One region of the Mesorhizobium sp. M1E.F.Ca.ET.063.01.1.1 genome, then DNA from elsewhere that is predicted to be linked to it. Evidence: predicted binding sites of a transcription regulator. Region 1 holds the regulator's gene; the other holds the start of a gene.
What was found. The regulator HrcA, encoded in region 1, represses chaperone genes, less so after heat shock. The targets are predictions, from matches to a motif close to GTTAGCACTCNCNNNNNGNGAGTGCTAAC.
Positions count from the first base shown of each region.

Region 2: the regulator HrcA is predicted to act here: its motif matches at 2,191-2,219, upstream of EOA29_RS21555 (co-chaperone GroES).

Region 1 covers NZ_RZSC01000139.1:5,871-10,448, reverse strand. Annotated here, with positions in the region: gene EOA29_RS13010 (sorbosone dehydrogenase family protein) at 1-1,158, opposite strand, end outside; gene EOA29_RS13005 (hypothetical protein) at 1,261-1,458, opposite strand; gene hrcA (heat-inducible transcriptional repressor HrcA) at 1,496-2,578, opposite strand; gene rph (ribonuclease PH) at 2,713-3,429, shown strand; gene EOA29_RS12985 (VOC family protein) at 3,668-4,078, shown strand; gene rdgB (RdgB/HAM1 family non-canonical purine NTP pyrophosphatase) at 4,078-4,578, shown strand, end outside.
Region 2 covers NZ_RZSC01000333.1:1,613-6,190, reverse strand. Annotated here, with positions in the region: partial or broken gene EOA29_RS21560 (vitamin B12 dependent-methionine synthase activation domain-containing protein) at 1-1,910, shown strand, start outside; cobalamin riboswitch at 1,985-2,271, shown strand; gene EOA29_RS21555 (co-chaperone GroES) at 2,270-2,587, shown strand; gene groL (chaperonin GroEL) at 2,693-4,315, shown strand; partial or broken gene EOA29_RS21545 (hypothetical protein) at 4,342-4,521, shown strand.

The DNA of each region.
Region 1 (4,578 bases):
CACCTTGTAGCCGGTGCGGACATTGCGGTTCCATGAGCCGTGAAGGGTGACGAAGGCGTCGCCCTTGTAGTCGGCCGGAAAATCGCCGCCTTCATAGAAAGCGATGTTGAGCGGCGCCGAATGCGCCTGCATCAATACATCGGGCATGGTGACCTTGCCGGCGAGATCGGGGCGCGCACCCTTGTAGTTTGGATCTTCATTGTTGCCGATGTAGTACCAGGGCCAGCCATAGAAGGCGCCGTCCTTGACGGTGGTGGCATATTCGAAGGGCACGTTGTCGCCGAGCTCGTCGCGCTCGTTGACGACGCACCAGAGCGCGCCCGTCGCCGGCTGCACGGTCATGCCCGAGCAGTTGCGCAGGCCGGTGGCGACCATCCGGCGGTTCTTGCCGTCGGGATCGAAAGCGAGCACGTCGGCGCGGCCTTCCTCCGCGCCCCAGGTGGCGCCGAGCGGCTGAGACCTCGCCCATTCTTCGACGCCGCCTTTCGGGCTGGCGCCCATGTCCTCGGCGATGTTGGAGCCCGAGCCGACCGACAGATAGAGCGTCTTGCCGTCGGGCGAGAAGGTAATGTCCCTCGTCCAGTGATGACTGGCCGGGATCTTGGTGACGACGGTTTCCGGCTTGCCGGAGGCTTCGAGATCGCCATCGCGATAGGCAAAGCGCACGACGCTGTTGCTGTTGGCGACATAGACCCATTGCGGCTTGTCGCCCGGCGGATAGAAGGCGATGCCATAGGGCCGCGTCAGCCCCTTGGCGAAGACTGCTTTCTCGGCGGGTTTCGCGCTGCCCTCGGCAAGTCGGTAGACGCGGATCTGGTTCGCCCTGCTGTCGGCGACGAAGAGATCGCCGTTCGGCGCCACGCGCACGACACGCGGGCTGTCGATGCCGGACGCGACCAACTCGGCCGAAAAGCCGGGCGGGAGGATCGGCTTCGCATCCTCCGGGCGATCGGTGAGACCGCCGCCGTTCGACGCGGATTCGGCGACATTTGGCTGCTGGAGATCGTCCGGCTTGATGAGACGCCGCACCCCTGGACGGTCGGCCTTCCAGTCGCCGAAGGCCTTCCGGCCCGTCAGCAAGGGCTGGTCGGCCTGCTGCGCGAAGGCGCCAGAAGCCAGAAGCAGGGCCATGCCTGCAAGACCGGCGATCCGTATCATGCCGTTCTCCGTCATTCGATCAAGCGCAACAGACAGCAGATATCGGGCAGGCGTCCCGAAATAGAAGCGCGGGCACGCGGATTGACGGGAATTGCCGGCAGATCAGCTTTCCTCGACATCCAGATCGTCGTCGAGCCGCTTTTCCAGCGCGACCAGGTCGGCCGGCAGCGGCAGGCCCATGGCGCGCATCTCCCTGAGCTTCTCGCGCAGCTGCTCCTGCACTTCGTGCTCGTCCTCGGGCTGGTTCACCATCTGCTCGAGCAACAGGCTGATCTGGGCCTTGAACGATTCCAGCGCCATTTCCACCCTCCTTGCGGCGATCCCTGCTTGCGGGCTTCTACCTCAGCATCCGCGAAACCAATTGGGCCGTATAATCGACCATCGGCACGATGCGGGCATAGTTGAGCCGAGTCGGGCCGATGACGCCAAGCGCGCCGACGACGCGCGCGTCCTTGTCGCGATAGGGCGCGACCACGAGCGACGAGCCGGACAGCGAAAACAGCTTGTTCTCCGAGCCGATGAAGATGCGCACGCCAGGGCCTTCCTCGGCAAGGTCGAGAAGCTGCAGCAGCCCGTCCTGCGTCTCCAGATCCTCGAACAGATGGCGCAGCAGTTCGAGGTCGGCCTGGGCGGTGACGTTCTCCAGGAGGTTGGCGCGGCCGCGCACGATGAGACGCGCCGGCAGGCCGCTTTCCGCGCCGGCCCACACCGCGAGGCCCTTCTCGACAAGGTCCTGCGACAGCGTGTCGAGAGCCGCCCTGGTCTCGTCCTTGATGCGGGCGACCTCGATGCGCGCCTCGGCCAGCGTGCGGCCGCGTATATGGGCGTTGAGGAAGTTGGAGGCCTCGTGCAGCTGCGAGATGGTGATGCCGGCCGGCAGGTCGACGACCCGGTTCTCGACGTCGCCGTTCTGCGACACCAGGACGGCGAGCGCCTTCGTGGGTTCGAGCTGGATGAACTCGATATGCTTCAGCGCCACCTCGTTCTTGGCGGCGAGCACCAGGCCGGCGCCGCGCGACATGCCGGACAGCATCTGGCTGGCCTCGGTCAGCATATGCTCCAGCGTCGCGCCCGAGCCAGATGCGCGAACCTGCGCCTCGATGGCGCGGCGCTCCTCGTCGGACAGATCACCGAGCTCCATGAAGGCGTCGACGAAGAAGCGCAGACCGGTCTGGGTCGGCAGGCGGCCGGCCGAGATGTGCGGCGCATAGATGAGGCCGAGATGCTCGAGGTCGCTCATCACGTTGCGGATGGTGGCCGGCGACAGCGACGAGGGCAGGATGCGCGACAGGCTGCGCGAGCCGACCGGCTCGCCGTCGCGCAGATAGGAATCGACGATCCGCCTGAAGATGTCGCGCGAGCGCATGTCGAGTGACTGAAGCACGGGCGGCTGCGAAGCGGGATCCACTGCCTTGTTCATTCCGGCGAAAAACCTCCAACCGAAAGATATAGACCTAGCGGCTGCGGGTGCAACGGCCCATTTTCCTTTGCGCCATGCGCCGCATGCGTCTACAAGCCGCCGACGAATCCGGGAAAAGAACAGAAAGAGCCTCGATGCGCCCCTCCAAACGCCAATCCGACGAAATGCGCGCCATCTCCTTCGAGCGCGGCGTGTCCAAGCATGCCGAAGGCTCGTGCCTGGTGAAGTTCGGCGACACGCATGTGCTGTGCACGGCGAGCCTGGAAGAGAAGGTGCCGGCCTGGATGCGCAATTCCGGCAAGGGCTGGGTGACGGCCGAATACGGCATGCTGCCGCGCTCGACCGGCGAGCGCATGCGGCGCGAGGCGTCGACCGGCAAGCAGGGCGGCCGCACGCTGGAGATCCAGCGGCTGATCGGCCGCTCGCTGCGCGCCGTGGTCGACCTGCAGGCGCTGGGCGAACAGCAGATCACCGTCGACTGCGACGTCATCCAGGCCGATGGCGGCACCCGCACGGCCTCGATCACCGGCGGTTGGGTGGCGCTCTACGACTGCCTGCGCTGGATGGAAGCCCGCCAGATGGTCAGCGTCTCCAAGGTGCTGAGAGACCATGTCGCCGCGATTTCCTGCGGCATCCACGACGGCCAGCCGGTCATCGACCTCGACTATCTCGAAGATTCCTCGGCCGGCACCGACGCCAATTTCGTCATGACCGGCAAGGGCGGCATCGTCGAGATCCAGGGCACGGCGGAGGGCGAGCCCTTCTCCGAAGAGCAGTTTGCCGCGCTGATGACGCTGGCCAAGAAAGGCATTTCGCGGCTGGTGAGCCTGCAGCAGATGGCGGTGGCTTAGGGTTATTGATGAGGTTGGCGATCCTTCGCACCCCCCTCTGGCCTGCCGGCCATCTCCCCCGCAAGGGGGGAGATCGGGCGGCACTTCGGGTTTCGCCAATCTTCACCGTTGAGACGCCGACGGCGGAGCTGCCAATCTCCCCCCTTGCGGGGGGTGAGGAGTGGTCCGCGAAGCGGACGCAAAGCCAATTGCTTGGCTTTGCGAACGACGAACGCCCGAGGCCAGAGGGGGGTGCCTCGTGACGCCCTCTGCGATCCTGGAATCGGCTCTCTACGTCACAGATTTGCAGGCTGCCGAGCAATTCTACCGCGACATCATCGGCCTGGAGCCGCTGGGCAAGGTCGAGGGCCGCCACGTCTTCTTCCGCTGCGGCGACGGCGTGTTGCTGCTTTTCAACGCCGAGGCGACCAAGATCCCGCCGGCGCCTGACGCCAGGCTGAGGGTGCCGCCGCATGGCACGGCCGGAGAGGGCCATCTCTGCTTCACGGCGACGGCCGGTGAGATCGTCGAGTGGCGCAGGCATCTGGCAGCGAAGAACATCGCCATCGAAAGCGATTTCGAATGGCCGCAGGGCGGACATTCGATCTATATCCGCGACCCTTCAGGCAATTCGATCGAGTTCGCCGAGCCAAGGATCTGGGGCCTGTGATGCATTCTCTCAACGGACAGAAGATCGTCGTCGCCAGCCATAACGAAGGCAAGCTGCGCGAATTCGCCGACCTGATGGCGCCGTTCGGCTTCGAGGCGAAATCGGCCAAGGAATATGGCCTGCCGGAACCGGATGAGACCGGCACGACCTTCGAGGAGAACGCCTATATCAAGGCATATGCCGCGGCCAAGGCCACCGGGCTGCCGGCGCTGTCCGACGATTCCGGGCTTTGCGTCGACGCGCTCGACGGCGCGCCGGGAGTCTACACCGCCAACTGGGCCGAGACGCCGGATGGCACACGCGATTTCGGCATGGCCATGCAGCGCACCGAAGTGGCGCTGCAGGAGGTCGGCGCGACCGAGCCGGCGCAACGCACCGGCCGCTTCGTCGCCGTCATCTGCCTCGCCTTTCCGGACGGCGAAGCCGAGTATTACCGGGGCGAGGCGGAGGGCACGCTGGTCTGGCCGCCGCGCGGCACGCTAGGCTTCGGCTATGACCCG
Region 2 (4,578 bases), on a different contig from region 1:
CCTGCGAGGATGTTGTCAACAACCGTGAGCCAAAGGGCGGCGGCACGGCGACCGAGCGCATGCTGGAACTCGCCGGACGCTTCAAGGGCACGGCGGGCAAGGAGGCGCAGGAACGCGTTCTCGCCTGGCGCGACTGGCCGGTCGAGCAGCGCATTTCGCACGCGCTGGTCAATGGCATCACCGAATTCATCGACGCGGACACGGACGACGCGCGGCGCGCCGCCGAGCGGCCGCTGCATGTCATCGAAGGCCCGCTGATGGCGGGCATGAATGTCGTCGGCGACCTGTTCGGCGCCGGCAAGATGTTCCTGCCGCAAGTGGTGAAGTCGGCCCGCGTGATGAAGCAGGCGGTGGCCGGCCTGCTGCCGCACATGGAGGCGGAGAAGCTGGCGAACGCCGCCAGCGGGATCGACAATGGCGAGCGCCAGACCGCCGGCAAGATCCTGATGGCGACGGTAAAGGGCGATGTCCACGACATCGGCAAGAACATCGTCGGCGTAGTCCTTGCCTGCAACAATTATGAGATCATCGATCTTGGCGTCATGGTGCCTGCGGCGAAGATCCTGCAGACGGCGCGTGAGCTAAAGGTCGACGTCATCGGCCTGTCCGGCCTGATCACGCCCTCGCTCGACGAGATGGCGCATATGGCGGCCGAGATGGAACGTGAAGGCTTCGACATTCCGCTGCTGATCGGCGGTGCGACGACCAGCCGCGTGCATACGGCGGTCAAGATCCATCCGCGCTATGCGAAAGGCCAGACGGTGTATGTCGCCGACGCCAGCCGCGCCGTCGGCGTGGTGTCGGCACTGCTGTCGAACGAGGCCAAGGCCGGCTATGTCGAGAACGTTCGCGCGGAGTACAAGAAGGTTGCCGACGCGCATGCGCGCAGCGAAGCCGACAAGCAGCGGCTGCCGCTCGCCAGGGCGCGGGCCAATGCCCACAAGGTCGACTGGACGGGCTACGAGCCGCCAAAACCGTCCTTCCTTGGCCTAAAGGTCTTCGAAGGCTGGGATCTGGCCGAGCTTGCCCGCTATATCGACTGGACGCCATTCTTCCAAACCTGGGAGTTGAAGGGCCGCTATCCCAAAATCCTCGACGACGAGGACCAGGGGCCGGCGGCACGCCAGCTCTTCGAGGACGCCCAGGCGATGCTGGCGAAGATCATCGCGGAAAAATGGTTTGCGCCCAAGGGCGTGATCGGCTTCTGGCCGGCCAATACCGCCGGCGACGATATCAGACTGTTCACGGATGAGGCCCGCTCGCACGAACTGGCGACATTCTTCACGCTGCGCCAGCAGCTGGCCAAGCGCGACGGCAAGGCCAATGTCGCACTGTCGGATTTCGTGGCGCCTGTGGACAGCGGCAAGGCCGACTATGTGGGCGGCTTCATAGTCACCGCGGGCATCGAGGAAGTGACGATCGCCGAGCGCTTCGTGCGGGCCAACGACGACTATTCCTCGATCATGGTCAAGGCGCTGGCCGACCGTTTCGCCGAAGCCTTCGCAGAGCGCATGCACGAGAAGGTGCGCAAGGAGTTCTGGGGTTACGCGCCCGATGAGAACCTGGCCCCGGACGACCTGATCGGCGAACCCTATCGCGGCATCCGCCCGGCACCTGGCTATCCGGCGCAACCCGACCATACGGAAAAGGCGACGCTGTTTCGTCTGCTCGACGGCGAACGCAATGCGGCCGTCAGCCTGACCGAAAGCTTCGCCATGTGGCCCGGCTCCTCCGTCTCCGGCATCTACCTGTCGCATCCCGAAAGCTATTATTTCGGCGTCGCTAAGGTCGAGCGCGATCAGGTCGAGGACTATGCGCGGCGCAAGGCCATGCCGCTGGCCGAGGTCGAGCGCTGGCTTGGGCCGATCCTCAACTATGTGCCGGCGCGCTACGCCGAAGCGGCGGAGTAAGTCCCTATTACCGCCAGTCGTCCTTGCCCCTGACCGATCTCGCATTCCTGTGGACCGGTTTGGGCGATCGATGATTTGATCAGGGTGCTTAAGGTGCACGTTCGTCTCGCGGATGGGATAATTGGGAAGTCGGTGCCGGCGCTGCCCCCGCTACGGCAGCGGCGCTTTTCGTCTCCACAAGGACCACTGGGCCAAGGCCTGGGAAGCTGCCGAGATGGCGGAACTGTTTTTGATTACCCCTATCTCGATTTCCACTATTTTGGGGCGCTCGAGAATTAAGTTTGGCACTTCTATCTAACGAGTGCCAACCGGGCTATATATGGGCGTGGCCGCTATGCCGGCCTCAGAAAGAAGCTTCCATGAAATTCCGGCCACTCCAAGACCGCGTCGTCATCAGGCGCGCGGAAAGTGACACCAAATCCAAGGGCCGCATCATTGTTCCCGACAATGCCAAGGAAAAGCCGCAGGAAGGCGAAGTCATCGCCGTCGGCCAGGGCGCACGCGACGAAGACGGCGCGCTGGTCGCGCTCAAGGCCAAGGCGAGCCACCTGATCCTGTTCGGCAAATACTCGGGCACCGAGGTCAAGATCGACGGCGATGACCTTCTGATCATGAAGAAAGCCGACATCATGGGCATCATCTTCAACAAGACCGTGGCTGCCAAGAGGGCCGCCTGACGTGCGCGCCGCGCGTATTCACCGGACGCGCATAGGACGCTCCCGATTCTGAGTCTCCGGGCGACGCCGTCGGCGTCTTGCCGTCCCAACCGAACTGGAAAAATCATGCCCCCCAAGGAAATCAAATTCTCCACCGATGCCCGCGACCGCATGCTGCGCGGCGTCGAGCTTCTCAACAACGCCGTCAAGGTGACACTAGGCCCCAAGGGCCGCAATGTCGTCATCGACAAGGCCTATGGCGCGCCACGCATCACCAAGGACGGCGTCGCCGTCGCCAAGGAAATCGAGCTTGCCGACAAGTTCGAGAACATGGGCGCGCAAATGGTGCGCGAAGTGGCCTCGAAGACCAACGACCTTGCCGGTGACGGCACAACCACCGCCACGGTGCTGGCCGCATCGATCCTGCGCGAAGGCGCCAAGCTCGTCGCCGCCGGCATGAACCCGATGGACCTGAAGCGTGGCATCGACCAGGCCGTTGCCGCGGTGGTCAAGGAAGTCCAGGCGCGGTCCAAGAAGGTCAAATCGGCCGGTGAGATCGCGCAGGTCGGCACCATCGCCGCCAATGGCGATGCCACCGTCGGCGACATGATCGCCAAGGCGATGGACAAGGTCGGCAACGACGGCGTCATCACCGTCGAGGAAGCAAAGACCGCCGAGACCGAACTCGACGTCGTCGAAGGCATGCAGTTCGACCGCGGCTATCTCTCGCCCTATTTCGTCACCAATGCCGAGAAGATGCGCGCCGAGCTGGAGGACGCCTACGTCCTCATCCATGAAAAGAAGCTCGGCAATCTGCAAACGCTGCTGCCGATCCTCGAAGCCGTGGTGCAAAGTGGCAAGCCATTGTTGATCATCGCCGAGGATGTCGAGGGCGAGGCGCTGGCGACGCTCGTCGTCAACAAGCTGCGCGGCGGCCTCAAGGTCGCGGCCGTCAAGGCGCCTGGCTTCGGCGATCGCCGCAAGGCGATGCTGGAAGACATCGCCGTGCTCACCGCCGGCCAGATGATTTCCGAGGATCTCGGCATCAAACTGGAGAACATTGCCATTGACATGCTCGGCCGCGCCAAGCGCGTGCTGATCGAGAAGGACACGACCACGATCATAGACGGCGCCGGCAACAAGGCGACCATTCAGGCGCGCATACAGCAGATCAAAAGTCAGATCGAGGAAACCACTTCCGACTACGACAAGGAAAAGCTGCAGGAGCGACTGGCGAAGCTCGCCGGCGGCGTTGCGGTCATTCGCGTCGGCGGCGCCACCGAGTCCGAAGTCAAGGAAAAGAAGGATCGCATCGACGACGCGCTGAATGCTACGCGTGCCGCTGTGGAAGAAGGCATCGTTGCAGGCGGTGGCGTGGCGCTCTTGCGCGCCAGATCGGCGCTTGCCGGCTTGAATGGCGCCAATGCCGATGTGACGGCGGGTATCTCGATCGTGCTGAGGGCGCTTGAGGCGCCGGTCCGCCAGATCGCAGAAAATGCAGGCGTCGAAGGTTCGATCGTCGTCGGCAAGCTCTCCAAGGGCAAGGACTACAATCAGGGCTTCGACGCCCAGAACGAGATTTATGTCGATATGATCAAGGCTGGCATCGTCGACCCGGCAAAGGTGGTGCGGACCGCACTCCAGGACGCCGGTTCGATCGCCGCCCTGTTGATCACCGCCGAGGCCATGATCACCGACGTTCCAGCCAAGGATGCCGCGCCATCCCCCGGCGGTGGCATGGGCAATTGACCGACTCCCTGCCGGGAACGCGCTGCGATGCCCATCGCGCCGAGCGCGAAGCGCTGAAGGTCGCCGACAATGAGCGGGTTTTGGCGGAAGCTGCGGCTGCCAAGGCTGAGGTAAGGGCGGAAGCCGGAGCCCGTCAGACAGAAATGGGCAATCGGGTCTCGCGCGTCGTGGCCGACGAGGCGCCCCGCAAGGCCCGTCAGGCCTAATACTTCAACACCTGCGCCCAATCCCACGGGCGCGGCCATTGCCCTAGCAGATGATCG